2 regions of the Pseudomonas sp. Marseille-Q5115 genome follow, and region 1 is predicted to be linked to the other one. Evidence: predicted binding sites of a transcription regulator. Region 1 holds the regulator's gene; the other holds the start of a gene.
What was found. The regulator sigma-54, encoded in region 1, starts transcription at its own class of promoters, with help from an activator protein. The targets are predictions, from matches to a motif close to ANTGGCATNNANNTTGCTNT.
Positions count from the first base shown of each region.

Region 2: LG385_RS05770 (CmpA/NrtA family ABC transporter substrate-binding protein) is a predicted target of sigma-54. The motif match lies at 2,011-2,030, and genes of this name have one in related genera.

Region 1 is NZ_CAKAKI010000001.1:303,796-308,188, reverse strand. Features, by position in the region: gene lptC (LPS export ABC transporter periplasmic protein LptC) at 1-73, shown strand, start outside; gene lptA (lipopolysaccharide transport periplasmic protein LptA) at 60-605, shown strand; gene lptB (LPS export ABC transporter ATP-binding protein) at 605-1,330, shown strand; gene LG385_RS01425 (RNA polymerase factor sigma-54) at 1,465-2,973, shown strand; gene hpf (ribosome hibernation-promoting factor, HPF/YfiA family) at 3,103-3,411, shown strand; gene ptsN (PTS IIA-like nitrogen regulatory protein PtsN) at 3,418-3,882, shown strand; gene rapZ (RNase adapter RapZ) at 3,890-4,393, shown strand, end outside.
Region 2 is NZ_CAKAKI010000001.1:1,197,212-1,201,604, forward strand. Features, by position in the region: gene LG385_RS05765 (ANTAR domain-containing response regulator) at 130-705, opposite strand; gene LG385_RS05770 (CmpA/NrtA family ABC transporter substrate-binding protein) at 709-1,893, opposite strand; gene LG385_RS05775 (quinone-dependent dihydroorotate dehydrogenase) at 2,098-3,138, shown strand; gene rmf (ribosome modulation factor) at 3,240-3,455, opposite strand; gene rlmKL (bifunctional 23S rRNA (guanine(2069)-N(7))-methyltransferase RlmK/23S rRNA (guanine(2445)-N(2))-methyltransferase RlmL) at 3,974-4,393, shown strand, end outside.

The DNA of each region.
Region 1 (4,393 bases):
AATGAAAGCGTATTTGAACGACAGCAAGATCCACTTGCTGTCCACTGTAAGAGGACAGTATGAGGCTCGTTAAAACCCTCCCCTTCCTGCTTGGCCTGGGCGCGGCACTGGGAAGCGTGAACGCCTTGGCGCTGCCGACCGACAGGGACCAACCGATCCACATCCAGTCCGACGACGCGCAACTCGACGACAAGCAGGGTGTAGCGGTCTATACCGGCAGCGTGGTCATCACCCAGGGCTCCATGAAGATCACCGGCAACAAGGTGACCGTCACACGTGCGGCCAATGGTGATGTGGATGTATTCACCGCCGTCGGCAACCTGGCCTACTACGAGCAGAAGCCTGCCGTGGACAAGCCCATCGTGCAGGCCTACGGCGTGACCATCCAGTACTTCGCGTCCCAGGACCGGATCGTGCTGATCGACAAGGCCAAGGTCATCAACGACGGAAACACCTCCGAAGGCGAGAAAATCGTGTACGACACGGTTCGCCAGGTGGTAAATGCCGGCCGTGCCACGGGCACCAAGATCACCGCGCCACGCCCGCGCATCGACATGGTGATCCAGCCCAAGAAGAAAACCGACCAGCCGCAGAAGGCGCAGTAATGGCGACGTTGAAGGCCCAGCATCTGGCCAAGAGCTACAAAAGCCGGCAAGTGGTGAGAGACGTCAGCCTCTCCATCGAGAGCGGCCAGATCGTTGGCCTGCTTGGGCCGAACGGGGCCGGTAAAACCACGTGCTTCTACATGATCGTAGGGCTGGTGCAGGCCGATCAGGGCCGGGTGCTGATCGACGACCTCGACGTAAGCCACCAGCCCATGCACGGGCGCGCCAAGGCCGGTATAGGCTACCTGCCTCAGGAGGCCTCGATCTTCCGCAAGCTGTCAGTGGCGGACAACATTATGGCGATCCTCGAAACCCGCAAGGACCTCGACGCCAGCGGTCGGCGCAAGGCTTTGGAAAGCCTGCTTCAGGAATTCCATATCACGCATATCCGCGACAACCGTGGCATGAGCCTGTCCGGTGGCGAGCGCCGCCGGGTGGAAATCGCCCGCGCCCTGGCCACCGCGCCCAAGTTCATCCTGCTCGATGAACCCTTTGCCGGCGTGGACCCGATCTCCGTGGGCGATATCAAGCAGATCATCCACCACCTCAAGGCGAAGGGCATCGGTGTGCTTATCACCGACCACAACGTACGCGAAACCCTGGATATCTGTGAAATCGCCTATATTGTGAACGATGGCCAATTGATTGCAGAGGGCGATTCGGCCACTATCCTTGCCAATGACCTGGTGAAGGAAGTGTACCTGGGGCACGAGTTCCGGCTTTAAGTGCGCCAAGTGTAAAGACCCCTAGGCAAACATGGCAGTTTCGGGCATATAATTTGCTTAAGTTCAGGCGCTCCAATCGAGCGCCCGTTGTGGATGGCGCATAGCGCCGGCAAACAGGGTGTCAAGCTCACGCCATGAAACCATCGCTTGTCCTTAAAATGGGCCAGCAACTGACGATGACACCGCAGTTGCAACAGGCCATCCGCCTTCTCCAGCTTTCCACCCTGGACCTCCAGCAGGAGATTCAGGAGGCGCTTGAGTCCAACCCCATGCTCGAACGCCAGGAAGACGGCGACGACTTCGATAATGCCGACCCGTTGGCCGACAAGGCCGAACATTCCGGGCCGGCCGAACCCCAGGAAACACCTTTCCAGGAAACCAGCTTCCAGGAAACCTCCAGCGCGCCCGAGGGCGGCGAAGAGGCGGATTGGAGTGAGCGGATTCCCGATGAGCTGCCCGTGGACACGGCCTGGGAAGACATCTACCAGACCAGCGCAAGCAGCCTGCCGAGCGGGGATGACGACGACTGGGATTTCACCACCCGTACGTCCGTTGGAGAAAGCCTGCAGAGCCACCTGCTGTGGCAACTGAACCTGGCGCCGATGTCCGACAATGACCGCCTGATCGCCGTCACCCTGATCGACTGCATCAACAACCAGGGCTACCTCGAAGAAACCCTCGAGGAAATCTGTGCGTCGTTCGACCCCGAACTGGACATCGAACTCGATGAAGTCGAAGCCGTGCTTCATCGCATCCAACAGTTCGAGCCTGCCGGGATCGCTGCGCGCAACCTGGGCGAATGCCTGGCGTTGCAGCTGCGCCAGCTGCCTGCGAAAACCCCCTGGTTGGCCGAGGCCCAGCGGCTGGTCACCGATTACATCGAGCTGCTGGGTAGCCGTGACTATAGCCAGCTGATGCGCAAGATGAAGCTCAAGGAAGATGAGCTTCGGCAGGTGATCGAGCTTATCCAGAGCCTGAACCCACGCCCCGGCTCGCAGATCGAGTCGAGCGAGCCCGAGTACGTGGTGCCGGATGTCATCGTGCGCAAGGACAGCGATCGCTGGCTGGTGGAGCTGAACCAGGAGTCGGTACCGCGACTGCGGGTAAACCCTCAGTACGCGGGTTTTGTGCGCCGGGCGGACAGCAGCGCGGATAACACCTTCATGCGCAATCAGTTGCAGGAAGCGCGCTGGTTCATCAAAAGCCTGCAAAGCCGCAACGAGACCCTCATGAAGGTGGCCACCCAGATCGTGGAGCATCAGCGAGGCTTCCTCGACTACGGCGACGAGGCCATGAAACCGCTGGTACTGCATGACATCGCCGAGGCCGTGGGCATGCACGAATCGACGATTTCCCGGGTAACGACACAGAAGTACATGCACACACCCCGCGGGATATATGAGCTGAAATACTTTTTCTCCAGCCACGTCAGCACCTCGGAAGGCGGTGAATGCTCGTCCACAGCCATCCGGGCGATCATCAAGAAACTGGTGGCGGCGGAAAATCAGAAAAAGCCGTTGAGTGACAGCAAGATCGCTGGTTTACTGGAGGCACAAGGCATTCAGGTAGCACGCCGCACTGTCGCCAAGTACCGCGAATCCCTCGGGATTGCGCCGTCCAGCGAACGCAAGCGGTTGATGTAGCCTGGTTCCGAAGCGCGCGTAGTCGCTGGCACAGGGCATGTAAGCCAGCGCCGCACCTCGGGATGCCACCAGCGTTTCAGTGGCAGGTTTCGCCTGCCTCTTTATGCACTGGCAATAAGGAGAAGCGGTATGCAAGTCAACATCAGTGGGCATCAACTGGATGTGACCGAAGCCATGCGTAGCTACATGACCGAAAAACTTGCCAAGCTTGAGCGGCACTGCGACAAGATCACCAATGTAGAGGTGATCATGGAAGTGGAAAAACAGAAACAGCGGGTCGAAGCGACCCTCCGGGTTCCCAAGTGCGACGTGGTAGCTCAGGCTGAACACGACGACATGTACGCCGCAATCGACCTTCTCACTGATAAACTCGATCGGCAATTGCTCAAGTATAAGGAAAAACAGCAGAGCCACCTGCAAGGTGCGGCCGCCCGCTGACCCCCAATGATCCGACTAGAAAACATCCTGACCCCCGGCCGCTCCCTCGTGAGCGTGCCGGGCGGCAGTAAAAAACGCGTACTCGAACAGATCGCTGCCTTGATTCACAGGGACCTTCCCGAGGTTAGCCAGCAGGTTGTGTTCGAAGCCCTGATCGCCCGTGAAAAGCTTGGCTCCACTGGTTTCGGCAATGGGATTGCCATCCCGCATTGCCGGCTCGCCAATTGTCAGGGCCCGATGAGTGCCTTGTTGCACCTGGACGCACCCGTGGACTTCGACGCGATCGACGGCGCCCCGGTAGACCTGATCTTCGTGCTGCTGGTCCCGGAAGCAGCCACCGATGCACACCTCGAATTACTCCGCCAGATAGCCAGCATGCTCGACCGCAAGGACGTGCGTGACCAGTTGCGTTCCGCCCCCGACAGCGAAGCGCTGTATCAGGTGGTGGTACGCACCCAGAGCGGCGCGTGAACTGCGCATGCGCCTGATCATCGTCAGTGGTCGCTCCGGCTCCGGCAAGAGTACCGCCCTCGATGTGCTCGAAGACAATGGCTTTTACTGTATCGACAACCTCCCCGCCGGGCTGCTGCCCGAGTTGGCAGAGCGTGCGATCATCCATACCGAACTGGCTCAGCCATTGGTCGCCGTCTCCATAGACGCGCGTAACCTGCCGAGCCATCTCTCACGTTTTCCCGAACTGCTTGAAGAAGTGCGAGAGAAGCACATTCAGTGCGACGTGCTGTTTCTGGATGCTGATGAAGAAACGCTCCTCAAGCGCTTTTCGGAAACGCGCAGGCGGCACCCACTCACCAGTGCGAACCGTTCACTGGCCGAGGCTATCCGGGTAGAAAGTGACCTGCTGGGGCCGATTTCAGATCTGGCCGACCTGAAAATCAACACTACCCATCTCAATCTCTATCAACTGCGTGACACCCTCAAGGTGCGGCTGCTGAACAAGCCGGATGTGGGGACCGCCTTCCTG
Region 2 (4,393 bases), 890 kb from region 1:
GACGCCGCTGCCCGACCTGCGATAACAGGGAGGGAGCGACGTCTTTGTCGTTCGCCCGGCAACCGCCATTGGCTGCCCGAGCTGAATGTGGTGATACGCTTACGGCTCGAGCAATTACCGGGCCAGCTTTCAGCCGAGCATTTCGTTCATGGCGATGATCTGCTCGGCGACCTGAATCAGCTTCTGTTGGCGGCTCATGGCCTGGCGACGCATCAACGTATACGCTGCCGCCTCGTCACAGGCCTTGAGCTTCATCAACAGGCCCTTGGCCAACTCGATTCGCTTACGTTCGGCCAGCTGTTGATCCCGGGCGCTGAGCTGCGCGCGAAGCGCCTGGTCGGTTTCGAACCGGGCTATCGCCACATCCAGGATCGGCTGCAAGCGTTCGGCATGGATGCCTTCAACGATATAGGCGCTCACGCCCGCGCGAATGGCCTGGCGCATCACGTGGGGGTCGTGTTCATCGGTGAACAACACAATGGGGCTTGGGCGGTCACGGTTTACCAGGATCACCTGCTCCATCACATCGCGGCCCGGAGAGTCGGTGTCGATCAGGATCACGTCGGGGTGCAGGCGTTCCACTTCCCCGGGCAGGTCGATAGTCAGGCCGCTGGCTTCCATTACCTCGAAACCCGCGCCGCTGAGGGCGTTGCGCAGCCGCCCCAGCTTCTTCTCGGTGTCGTCGATCAAGAGGATTCGAAGCATGGATCACTCCTGAGCCACATGGCTGATGATGAATGCCTTGGCATACCCCTCGGGGTCGCTGCCGTCCCATCGGCTACCGTCGGTGAACAGGCTGCTGCGGCAATCGGCGGGATCCGCCGCGATACCTGCTGCAAGCGCCGCTTGGCGATATATGGCCAGTTGCTGAACGCCTTCGGCCACGGCGTGATAGTCCGGCGCTTCACGCAGCAGCCCCCAGCGACGGAACTGCGTCATGAACCACATCCCGTCGGACAGATAAGGCAGGTTGACCTGCCCTTTGTCGAAAAAGCGCACCGGATGCGCATCGAGCCACGCATGGCCAAGGCCATCTTCGTAGCGCCCTTCCAGGCGGGGCAAAATGCGCCCGGGCGGGGCATCCAGGTACTCCCGAGCACTGAGCAGGTGCGCCGTGGCCTCCAGGTTCTGCTCGACGAACCGGCTGGCTTCGAGCACCGCCATGATCAGCATGCGTGCGGTATTGGGGTAGGTGGCTACAAAATCGCGGGTGCAGGCCAGTACTTTTTCCGGATGGTCCGGCCAGATCGCCTGGCTGGTACTCAGGGTCGCCGCCAGGTGCTGGTCCACCGCTTCAGCAGCCCAAGGCTCGCCCACGCAGAAGCCGTCGATCCGCCCGGCTCGCAGGTGGTCAAGCATCAGCGGTGGCGGTACCACCACGCTGTCCACTTGGCTCAGAGGGTCGATGCCTTGGCTGGCCAGCCAGTAATTGAGCCACATGGCATGGGTGCCGGTAGGGAAAGTCTGGGCAAAGGTGAGCCGGCGCCCTCCATGCTGAATGTGCTCGGCAACGCGCCGTGCGCTGTTCACCCCCTCGCCAGCCAGCGAGGCGGAAAGGCTGAGGCTCTGCCCGTTGCGGTTCAGGCCCATCAATACCGCCATGTCCCGCTGGGCGCCACCGCTGATGCCCAGTTGCACGGCATACACCAGCCCATAAAGAGCGTGCGCGACGTCCAGCTCGCCGCTGGCCAGCTTGTCTTGCAGGCCAGCCCAGGAATGCTGGCGCCGCAGGTTGATGCTCAGCCCATAGGGTTGGGCGAAGCCCTGGGTCGCCGCCACCACCACCGAAGCGCAATCGGTGAGGGCCATGTAGCCCAGCTCGATACTGGACTTTTCCGGGCCGTCGCTGCCAGCCACCCAGGCCGTACGTGGGTCTATCGTGTTCGCGGTCATGAATCAGCCTTCTGCAAGCACAACGGCGCCGGGCCGCCTTCCAGGATGAAAGCCAGCCGCGACGCCGTTGTCGTTGATACCGTGTGGGGAGCCTCCATGGCTCCATGCGCAGGGAGCGCAGCAATCGCTATGCCAGTGCCGACAAAACCGGCCAAGGCCTATATACTGCCGGCTGTTTTTCGACCCATGCCGAGCAAGCCGACCATGTACGACCTGGCCCGCCAGATCCTGTTCAAACTGTCCGCGGAAACCTCCCACGACCTTTCCCTGGACCTTATCGGCGCCGGCGGGCGGCTGGGGCTCAACCGGTTGCTGGCCAAGCCGCCCGCGCGCTTGCCCACCACGGTAATGGGGTTGCATTTCCCCAACCCGGTCGGCCTCGCGGCGGGCCTGGACAAGAACGGCGCGGCCATCGACGGCTTCGCGCAACTGGGCTTCGGTTTCGTTGAAATCGGCACGGTCACCCCGCGCCCACAGCCAGGCAACCCGAAACCCCGGTTGTTCCGCCTGCCTGAGGCCACCGCCATCATCAACCGCATGGGGTTCAACAACCTTGGTGTGGATAACCTGATCGCGCGGGTGAAAGCCGCCCGTTACGAAGGCGTGCTGGGGATCAACATCGGGAAGAATTTCGACACGCCCGTGGAGCGCGCCCAGGACGACTACCTTTTGTGCCTGGACAAGGTACACGAGCACGCCAGCTACGTGACGGTGAACGTCAGCTCGCCGAACACCCCGGGGCTGCGCAGCCTGCAATTCGGCGATTCGCTCAAGGCACTGCTCGAAGCACTGGCCACACGCCGTGAAGCCCTTGCCCTGGCCAGCGGCCGCCGGGTTCCGCTGGCCATCAAGATTGCCCCGGACATGACCGACGAAGAAACCGCCCAGGTGGCCGCCGCACTACTCGCGACCGGCATGGATGCGGTGATCGCGACCAATACCACGCTGTCGCGTGAAGGGGTGCAAGGCCTGCCCCATGGCGACGAAGCGGGAGGGCTTTCGGGCGCTCCGGTGCGGGAAAAGAGTACTCACACGGTTCGAGTGCTGGCGGGGGAGCTCAAGGGGGCTATCCCGATCATCGCCGCGGGGGGCATTACCGAAGGGGCGCATGCTGCAGAGAAGATCGAAGCCGGCGCGAGCCTGGTGCAGGTGTACTCAGGCTTCATTTATCGTGGCCCGGCATTGATTCGCGAGTCTGTGGATGCCATTGCCGCATTGCCCGGCATGATGCGCCCGGCGGTCTGAAGCGGGGGGCCGCTACGGCGCCCCCGTTGAATGGCCGGGCTACCTGAGTAGCCCGTGCCGCCGCCCGATCAGGCGGCATGAAGGAGAAAGCCTGTCGGGTGTCAGCCGACCGCGTGAAGTTCGTTGAGCCTATGGAGGCCGGCCGTACCGGTCATGCCATCCCAGTTGTCGCCGCGCCCTTCTCGCCAGCCGTTGATCCATGACTGGCGAACCGATGGTAGGGTGAAGGGACACAATTCCCGGGATTTGCCACTGATGCCGTGCTGATAGCCGCGAAGAAATGCTCGTTCCAACGGATCACGCTTGAGTCTTCTCATAGGGTGTAGCCCTCGTTTGTTGACTTATGTCCCGTCGGCCACTGCTGGGCCGGGCAGTAATCGACTGCCGGTGATAAGGGCCTGCTGCCGGCGTGGCAGGCCATGAAAGGCCACACCGTTGCAGCGTGGCCTGGGGTCAGTTCTAAACAACCTTGGCGGCCGAGGGAATGAACGATTTGTAATAAGACGTTCATGTTTAGCGCATCCAGCCATAAGCACAGGCTGGGTGACAATCATGATTAGAGAGGTAAGGCCCTGATTTAAACCGATTCAGCCTGTGTGTTGTTATCGGTCAGCGCTTCGAAATAAATGTTTCATCTAGTGCAATGCGGGCGACGAGAGGTCGCCTGACAGTGTGCCTGAAGGAGTTTTCGAACTGCCTGAACGTCTAATCCTTTTTTACGCAAGGGGCGTTCGAGGCGGGAGGCACGGGGTGTGCCAAAGCGGCGCTGGCTGAAACAGCGCTCGATCAACCAGCCGAGGGATGCGTTCCCCGGCTAATACACAGGCGTTATCGAATGTCCGATGTTTTTGAGCTGTACCTTACCTGCCCCAAAGGCCTGGAAGGCTTGCTTGCCACTGAAGCCGCCGACCTGGGGCTGGCCGAAGTGCGCGAACACACGGCGGCCGTACGCGGCCAGGCCACGATGGAAACCGCCTACCGGCTGTGCCTCTGGTCCCGCCTGGCGAACCGGGTGCTGCTGGTGCTCAAGCGGTTTTCCATGAGCAATGCCGACGATCTGTACTACGGCGTGCGTGAGGTAGAGTGGGCCGAGCACCTGGATCCGGCGGGCACGCTCGCCGTTGAATTCAGCGGGCATGGCTCGGGAATCGACAACACCCATTTCGGTGCGCTCAAGGTCAAGGATGCAATCGTTGACAGCCTGCGCGGGCCGGACGGCCAGCGGCCGGGTATCGACAAACTCAACCCGGACCTG